DNA from 2 places in the Stenotrophomonas sp. TWI1151 genome. Region 1 is predicted to be linked to the other one. Evidence: riboswitches for the same ligand, from Rfam matches in the RefSeq annotation. Region 1 holds a riboswitch; the other holds the start of a gene.
The links. Region 1 has a riboswitch for glycine ahead of ABE422_RS10330 (trimeric intracellular cation channel family protein). Riboswitches for the same ligand answer to the same signal wherever they lie in the genome.
Positions count from the first base shown of each region.

Region 2: it holds a riboswitch for glycine, as region 1 does, so the genes downstream of both, gcvP (aminomethyl-transferring glycine dehydrogenase) here and ABE422_RS10330 (trimeric intracellular cation channel family protein) in region 1, are expected to answer to the same signal.

Region 1 covers NZ_JBDJLA010000007.1:57,017-61,383, forward strand. The annotation lists gene ABE422_RS10315 (NAD(P)/FAD-dependent oxidoreductase) at 1-893, shown strand, start outside; gene ABE422_RS10320 (ribonuclease E inhibitor RraB) at 894-1,238, opposite strand; gene ABE422_RS10325 (GIY-YIG nuclease family protein) at 1,325-1,594, opposite strand; glycine riboswitch at 1,639-1,732, shown strand; glycine riboswitch at 1,741-1,832, shown strand; gene ABE422_RS10330 (trimeric intracellular cation channel family protein) at 1,926-2,543, shown strand; gene ABE422_RS10335 (MdtA/MuxA family multidrug efflux RND transporter periplasmic adaptor subunit) at 2,972-4,132, shown strand; gene ABE422_RS10340 (MdtB/MuxB family multidrug efflux RND transporter permease subunit) at 4,129-4,367, shown strand, end outside.
Region 2 covers NZ_JBDJLA010000006.1:155,991-160,357, forward strand. The annotation lists gene ABE422_RS09790 (M2 family metallopeptidase) at 1-536, shown strand, start outside; gene ABE422_RS09795 (hypothetical protein) at 681-1,067, opposite strand; gene ABE422_RS09800 (multidrug effflux MFS transporter) at 1,140-2,363, opposite strand; glycine riboswitch at 2,644-2,745, shown strand; gene gcvP (aminomethyl-transferring glycine dehydrogenase) at 2,834-4,367, shown strand, end outside.

The DNA.
Region 1 (4,367 bases):
TCGCGCTGCGCCGCAAGCTGCTGCTCGCCTTCGAGCGCGCCGAGGCCGAACCCGATCCCGCGCGCAAAGCGGCCTGGCTGAGTTTCGCCGTGGTCGGTGGCGGCCCCACCGGCGTGGAACTGGCCGGCACCCTGGCCGAGATCGCGCGGCACACGCTGCGCAATGAGTTCCGCCATATCGATCCCGCCTCGGCCAAGGTCCGCCTGGTCGAAGCCGGCCCGCGCGTGCTGTCGACCTTCCCCGAGGTGCTCTCGCTCAAGGCACGGCGGCAGCTGGAAAAGCTGGGCGTGGAAGTGCTCACCGGCACCCCCGTCAGCGACATCAATGCCGAAGGCTTCCAGCTCGGCGAGCGCTTCGTCGAGGCCCGCACCGTGGTCTGGGCCGCCGGTGTCGCCGCCTCACCGCTGGCGCGCACGCTGGACGTGCCACTGGATCGCGCCGGCCGCGTGCCGGTGCAGCCCGATCTCACCCTGGACGGCCACCCGGAGATCTTCGTCGCTGGTGACCTGGCCGCACTGACCCAGGCCGACGGCAAGCCGGTGCCCGGCGTCGCGCCGGCGGCCAAGCAGATGGGCAAGCACGTGGCCACCACGATCCAGGCGCGCCTGGCCGGCAGGCCCGCACCCGGGCCGTTCAAGTATCAGGACTTTGGCAACCTGGCGACCATCGGCCGCATGGCCGCCATCGTCCACCTCGGCCGGCTGCAGCTCTCCGGGGTGCTGGCCTGGTGGTTCTGGCTGGCCGCGCACGTGTTCTTCCTGATCGGCTTCCGCAACCGCGTGGTGGTGCTGTTGAACTGGGCGGTGGCGTACTGGAGCTACCAGCGCAGCGCCCGGATCATCTTCGGTGATGCGCAGGACGATCGCCGACCGAAACGACCGCCCACGCCCTGATCAGCCCTGCGACAGACATCCCCAGCCATCGACCTGGCCGCTGTAGGAGACCGCCTCGCTGGCGAGCAGACCTTCGAAGCCCGAGATGTTCTGGTGGGTCGGCAGCATCAGCGGATGCACCACCACCTGCCACGGGTAGTCGTCGTTGCCCTCGTACGCCGCGAAGGACACCTTCTGGTCGTTCTTGAGCAGGTGCACGGCGAAGGCGATCGCCACGTCCTGGGTCGGGAAGATCAGCGCGAAATCCACCTCGCGCGGAATCGACAGGTCGTCGCCATCCTGCAGCATGTTCCAGAGCACATCGCCATTCTCATCTTCCGGGTACAACGACAGATCGCGGGACATGGCACTCCAGGGCTTGGGCAAGCGGATCAACGAACGAGGGTCGATGGTATGCCGCCAACGAAGGCCCGAACAACCCGCACGCGGGGCTACGTGGGATCGGGCAGCGCCAGCCACGCCAGCTTGCGCTCGCGCGGTTGCCGCTTGAGCTGCCACTCGGCCTTCGACGCCGTCGCGCGGTCCGGGTAGGCGCGCATCGCCAGCACCTTCACCGGGGGGTTGGCCCGGGTGTACTTCGCCCCTTTGCCGGCGAGATGGGCCTGGAAGCGCGCGTCCACGTCGTTGCTGATGCCGGCGTAATAGCTGCCGTTGCGGCATTCAAGCAGGTACAGGTACCAGAGGGCGGGTTCAGCGGGCATACCGGGATTATCCCCCGGCACGGGCCCGGCGGCTGCTAGAATCCGCCCCGGATGCAGGAGAGAGGCGCCGCGCTGGCGCCCGCCGAAGGCGCAGGCTCCCATAATCGCTCAGGCCGGTGGCTGCACAGCCACCAACCATGCATCCGACACGCCGATCTGGAGAGAGGTCTTCAATGACCCGCCGAAGGGGCACGTGGCCTTGGCCACCGAACTCTCAGGCAAAAGGACAGCGGGAGCGGCAACGGAATCCCACCCCACGACAGTGCAGCGGCGCTGGCGTGATGCGTGTGCGTTTCCGTCCCCGCCTGACGTGCTTCCCGGAGCCACCCCCATGCTGCTCTCCCTGATCTACCTCATCGCCATCTCGGCCGAAGCCATGACCGGCGCGCTGTCGGCCGGCCGCCGCCGCATGGACCTGTTCGGCGTGGTCATCATCGCCTGCGTCACCGCGCTCGGTGGCGGCTCGCTGCGCGACATCGTGCTCGGCCATTACCCACTGGGCTGGGTGAAGCACCCGGAGTACCTGGGCTTCACCATCTGCGCGGCGCTGATCGCGACCTGGGTGGCGCGCTGGATGCACCACTTCCGGCGCACCTTCCTGGTCCTCGATGGCCTGGGCCTGATCGCGTTCACCCTGATCGGCTGCGCAGTCGCGCGCGAAGGCGGGCACACCGTGCCGATCATCCTGATCGCCGGCATGCTGACCGGTGCGTTCGGCGGCGTGCTGCGCGATGTGCTGTGCAACGAGGTGCCGTTGATCTTCCAGAAAGAACTGTATGCCGTGATCACCCTGCTCACCGGGGCGGCCTACCTGACCCTGCTGGAACTCGGTGTATCGCTCAACGCGGCCACGCTGTGGTGCCTGGGCGGTGGCTTCCTGTTCCGCCTGCTGGCCATCCACTTCAACTGGGAAATGCCGAAGTTCGTATACCGCGACGAGGTGCATTGAACGGAACGTTCAATGCACCGGTAGCACCCGACCGTTGGTCGGGTGGCCTGACACACGTTCAATGCACCGGTAGCACCCGACCGTTGGTCGGGTGGCCTGACATACGTTCAATGCACCGGTAGCACCCGACCGTTGGTCGGGTGGCGGCGTGTACCGACGGTATGCATGCGCCGCCCCGTGACCACCTTGGTCGGATGACGCAATGCACCCATCCGCCCGGGCCCTGCCCCGCCCCATGACCAAGGGCATGTGAGTGCAGGCATCCACACGAGGTACCATGACGCCCCCGCCCCTCCCGGGTCGGTATCCAGCCACGCTGCGGCATTCGACCAGCGGCCCCGCCAGACAACCCCACTTCGCCCCGCCTGCCCCCACGGGCCGGTAAACCATGGACGCGTTCGCCGTGTGGCGTGCGCGCAGGATGCCCCATGTCTGCCCCGCTCCCCTCGCGTTCCCGTCGTCTGTTCAAACCGCTGTTGGTCGTGGCCGTACTGGCCGCCGCCGTGATCGCCTGGCGGGTGTTGTCGCCCGCGCCGACCGCCGAGGCCGCGCCTGCGAGCACCGCCACCCCGGTGCGTGTGGCCACCGCGACGCGGGAAGATCTGGTGGTGCGCCTGAAAGCGCTCGGCACGGTGACCCCGTTGCATACGGTGAGCATCCGCAGCCGCGTGGATGGCGAACTGCTGCGGTTGGCATTCTCCGAGGGTCAGCACGTCACCGCCGGCGAGCTGCTGGCCGAGATCGATCCGCGCCCGTTCCAGGTGCAGCTGTCGCGTGCACTGGGCACCCAGCAGCAGAACCTGGCCGAGCTGGACAATGCCGAAAGCCAACTCAAGCGCTTCGCCGAACTGCAGACCAAGCACTTCGTCTCCGCGCAGGACCTGAGTGATCAGCAGAGCAAGGTCCGCCAGCTGCAGGGCCGCCGCCAGACCGATCAGGCGGCGGTGGATGAAGCACGCCTGCAGCTGCAGTACACCCGCATCACCGCACCGGTGGCCGGGCGCATGGGCCTGCGCAACGTCGATGTCGGCAACCTGGTGCGCAGTGGCGATACCGAGCCGCTGGCCACCATCACCCAGACCACCCCGATCAGCGTGCTGTTCACCGTGCCCGAGCCGGACCTGCCGGCGGTGGTGGCTGCGGCACGCGCCAATCCGCAGTTGACCGTGGAAGCCTGGGACCGCGAGGAGCGCACCGCGCTCGGCGACGGCGTGCTCTCCAGCCTGGACAACCGCATCGATACCGCCACCGGCACGCTCAAATTGCGCGCGCAGTTCGCCAACGCCGATGAGTCGTTGTTCCCCAACCAGTTCGTCAACGTGCGCCTGCAGGTCAGCAGCAGCGATGCGGTGGTGATTCCCAACGCGGCCGTGCAGTTCGGCAGCAAGGGCAGCTACGTCTACGTGATCGCGGCCGATGACACCTCGTCGCTGCGCACCGTGGTGCTCGGCCCGGCCGATGGCGAGCGCGTCTCGGTGCGCCAAGGCCTCAAGCCTGGCGAGCGCGTGGTGGTGGAAGGCATCGACGGCCTGCGCGAAGGCGCCAAGGTCGAGGTGGTGGAGCAGGACCCGCCGCGGACCGGCGCATGAACCTCTCGCGCCCCTTCATCGAGCGCCCGGTCGCGACCACGCTGCTGATGGTGGCGCTGCTGCTGTCCGGCGTGATGGCCTATCGCCTGCTGCCGGTCGCGGCACTGCCGCAGGTCGATTACCCGATCATCCAGATCACCACGCTGTATCCCGGCGCCAGCCCGGATGTCACCACCAGCGCGGTCACCGCGCCGCTGGAACGGCAGCTGGGGCAGATCCCGGGGTTGAAGCAGAT
Region 2 (4,367 bases), on a different contig from region 1:
TGGCCCTGAGCGGCGTGTCGTTCCTGCCGTTCGGCCTGATGATCGACCGCTGGCGCTGGGGTGTGTTCGATGGCTCGATCACCCCGGACCATTACAACCAGGCGTGGTGGGACCTGAAGGCCAAGTACCAGGGCGTGGCGCCGGCCAGCGCACGCGGTGAGGAGTTCTTCGACGCCGGTGCCAAGTACCACGTGCCGGGCAACACCCCGTATACCCGTTACTTCCTGGCGCGCATCCTGCAGTTCCAGTTCTACAAGGGCCTGTGCGATGCCTCCGGCTACAAGGGCCCGCTGCACCAGTGCAGCTTCTACGGCAACAAGGAAGCCGGCCAGAAGTTCTGGGCGATGCTGAGCAAGGGCGCCAGCCAGCCGTGGCAGGCTACGCTGAAGGAAATCACCGGCGGCGACAAGCTCGATGCCGGCCCGATGATCGAGTACTTCACCCCGGTCAACGAGTGGCTCAAGCAGCAGAACCAGGGCCAGATGTGTGGGTGGCAGGTGCCGGCGGCCACCGCTGCGGCCCCGGCGGCACCGTAACCCATGGGTTGGGCCGGGCCCTGCCCGGCCGCAGCCCGCAACGAAAAAACCGGCCGAAAGGCCGGTTTTTTTTTGTCCCTGACGCTGTGGCCTGCGTCCGGCCTCGATGGGCCGGGACCACCTGCAACCACACGTGGCGTGGCGCTAGGACTTGGGTTTCAGGGCGGCCGCCAGCTCGGTCTTGAACTGCTCGAAGTCCATGCCATCGGCCTTGGCCTCGGCGTGCGCGGCATCCTTCAACGCGTCCGAGTACACCAGCCGGACCGGCGTGCCCTGCCGCTCGTGCAGTTCGGCGGCCTGCATGATCAAGGCCAGCACGCGTGCCGCGCTGGTGGTCTGGCCGGCGATACGCCCATCCATGCCCAGCACCCACTCGCCATCACGGCGTACCACGCCGGCCAGCAGCGTACGTTGCTGGTCGCGCAGTTCGGCATGCGGCTCGACCGGCGGGGTGGCGGCCTGCTCGCGGTTGGCGGCCAGGGTTTCACGGCGCCGGCGGATGTCGCGGCGCAGTTTGGAGGTGGTCGACATCAGGGACTTCCGGACTGCATGAAAGGGCAAAGGATACCGCACGGGCCCTGGGGGACCCGCCAGCTGCGTGGCCTACTCGATGGGCGTCAGTACTTCGCGGCGGCGCTCGCAATACCGTTCCCAGTACCAGAACGAGCCACCCAGCGCGAAGAAGCCCATGTAGCCCAACGCCAGATGCACCGGACTGCTGCTGAGCATCGGCGAGACCACACCGGCCACCACGGTGTTGATCATCAGCTGGATGAACATCTGCATCGAAGACGCCAGGCCGCGCTGGTGCGGGTACATGTCCAGGACCGCCAGCGCCAGCACCGGGAAGATCAGCGCCATGCCCACGCCGCCGAGGAAGATCGGCATCACCGCCCACGGCAGCGCGATCTGCTGCACGGACAGCACGTAGGTGATGTTGAGCACGGCCGACACTGCGCACAGGCCGAATCCGATCGCGATCTGCCGCTGCGGCAGGATCCGCCCGGCCATCCGCCCGGACAGGAACGAGCCCATCGTCATGCCGCCGATGGTCGGAATGAACAACCAGGCAAAACCGCCCTCGCCCAGCTTGAGGTGCTGCATCACCAGCACCGGCGCCGAGGCGATATACAGGAAAATGCCGGAGAAATTCAGCGCACCGGCGGCCGAAAGCCTCAGCAGGCGCGCGTTGGACCCCATCCGCGCATAGCTGCGCAGCAGTTCCCGCATCGACAGCGGCGTGCGCGCCTCGACCGGATGGGTTTCCGGCAGCCACTTGCCGGTGGCCAGCAGCAACACCACGCCGAACAGCACCAGGAACCAGAAAATCAGCGGCCAGTCGCCGCCGCCGAGCAGGATCCAGCCACCGATGATCGGCGCGATCGCCGGGGCGACGCCGAAGATCATCGAGACCTGGCTCATCAACCGCTGCGCGTCGGCACCGTGGTACAGATCGCGGATCACCGCGCGGCCGACGATCACACCCACACCGGCGGTCACGCCCTGCAGCGCGCGGAACACCAGCAAGGTGGTCATGTCCCGCGACAGCGCACAGCCGATCGAGGCGCCGATGAACAGCACCAGCCCACCGATGATCACCCGCTTGCGGCCGAACGCATCCGACAGCGGGCCGTGCGCCAGGCTCATCAGGCCGTAGAACAGCAGGTACACGCTGATGGTCTGCTGCACCGCGACCTGGTCCACCTGCATGCGCTCGCCCAGCAACAGGAACGCCGGGAAAATGGTGTCGATCGAGAACGGACCGAACATCGCCAGGCCTGCGAGCAGCAGGGCCAGGCGGCGGGTCGAGGGTGAGGCGGGCGTCATGCGGGCTTCCGTCAGCGGCCATGCGCATTGCACGGCGGGCGCCTGGCCCGGAACGGGCGGCGCCAGATGAATACGAGGATCCAGTGATCATAGGCCTTTGCAGCCCTTGGCACCATGCCCGGGCGCGGTTTCCGGCGCACGTGCGCGCCCGTATTCAGGTGCCGGAAAGGCCCAGTGGGCCGAAGCGCTGGGCTATAATCGCCCCGCTACATGGTGGGAGAAGCGGACACCCGCTGCCGAAGGCGCAACGCCCGTAATCGCTCAGGCCCGATACCACCCGTACCAAAACTCTGGAGAGACCGGCGAGTGCCGGCGCCGAAGGGGCACGAAGCACGCCGATGCGCGCTTCCAAACTCTCAGGCAAAAGGACAGAGGGGCACCCAGGAAGACCGCAAGGTCCGGTGGATCGCTGTCGCCCGCGACGCGCCCTGGCCCAGCCGCCTTCCGAACGTGCGTGCCCACTCTCCGAGATGCCAGCCATGTCCCAGAACACCCCCTCCCTGCGCGAGCTTGAACACAGCCACGCGTTCGTCGAACGCCATATCGGCCCCAACGACGCCGAAATCGCGCAGATGCTCGACGTGGTCGGCCACGCCTCGCTGGACGCGCTGACCGATGCGATCGTCCCGGCCGGGATCAAATCGCCGGCACCGCTGGACCTGCCCGAGTCGCTGACCGAAGTGCAGGCACTGGCCAAGATCCGCGCCATCGCCGACAAGAACCAGGTGTTCCGCACCTTCATCGGCCAGGGCTACTACGGCACGCTCACCCCGAACGTGATCCTGCGCAACGTGCTGGAAAACCCGGCGTGGTACACCGCCTACACCCCGTACCAGGCCGAGATCTCGCAGGGCCGCATGGAAGCGCTGATCAACTTCCAGACGCTGTGCGCCGACCTGACCGGCATGGAAATCGCCAACGCCTCGTTGCTGGATGAAGCCACCGCTGCGGCTGAAGCGATGACGCTGGCCAAGCGCTCGGCCAAGTCGAAGTCCGATACGTTCTTCGTGCACGACGCCGTGCACCCGCAGACGCTGGAACTGCTGCGCACCCGCGCCGAGCCGATGGGCATCGTGCTGCGCGTGGGCACCCCGGCCGAGGCGATGGAAGCCGAAGCCTACGGCGTGCTGCTGCAGTACCCGGATACCTTCGGCCATATCGGCGATTACAAGGCGCTGGCCGATGCCGTGCACGCGCGCGGCGGCCTGGTCGCCGTGGCCACCGATCTGCTGGCGCTGACCCTGATCGCCGCCCCCGGCGAATGGGGTGCGGACATCGTGGTCGGCAACTCGCAGCGGTTCGGCGTGCCGTTCGGCTTCGGCGGCCCGCATGCCGCCTTCATGGCCTGCCGCGATGCCTATAAGCGCTCGATGCCGGGCCGCCTGATCGGCGTCTCGGTCGATGCGCAGGGCAACGCTGCCTACCGCTTGACGCTGCAGACCCGCGAGCAGCACATCCGCCGCGAGAAGGCGACCTCCAACATCTGCACCGCACAGGTGCTGCTGGCGGTGATGGCCTCGATGTATGCGGTGTACCACGGCCCGGACGGCCTGACCCGTATCGCCCGCCGCACCCACCGCCTGGCCGCGATCCTGGCCGCGGCACTGCGCGGCGCCGGCGTCAACGTCGGCGAGCACTTCTTCGACACCCTGCACGTCAAGGATGTGGACGCCAAGGCGATCCACGCCAAGGCCGCTGCGGCACGCATCAGCCTGCGTGCGATCGACAGCGACGCGGTCGGCATCAGCCTGGATGAAACCGCCACCCGCGCCGACATCGTCGCGCTTGGCCAGCTGTTCGGTGCCACGGTCGATGTCGATGCGCTCGATGCGGCCACCGCCGATGCGTTGCCAGCCGATCTGGTGCGCACCAGCGCCTTCCTGACCCACCCGGTGTTCAACACCCACCACAGCGAACACGAACTGCTGCGTTACCTGCGTTCGCTGGCGGACAAGGATCTGGCGATGGATCGCACCATGATCCCGCTGGGCAGCTGCACCATGA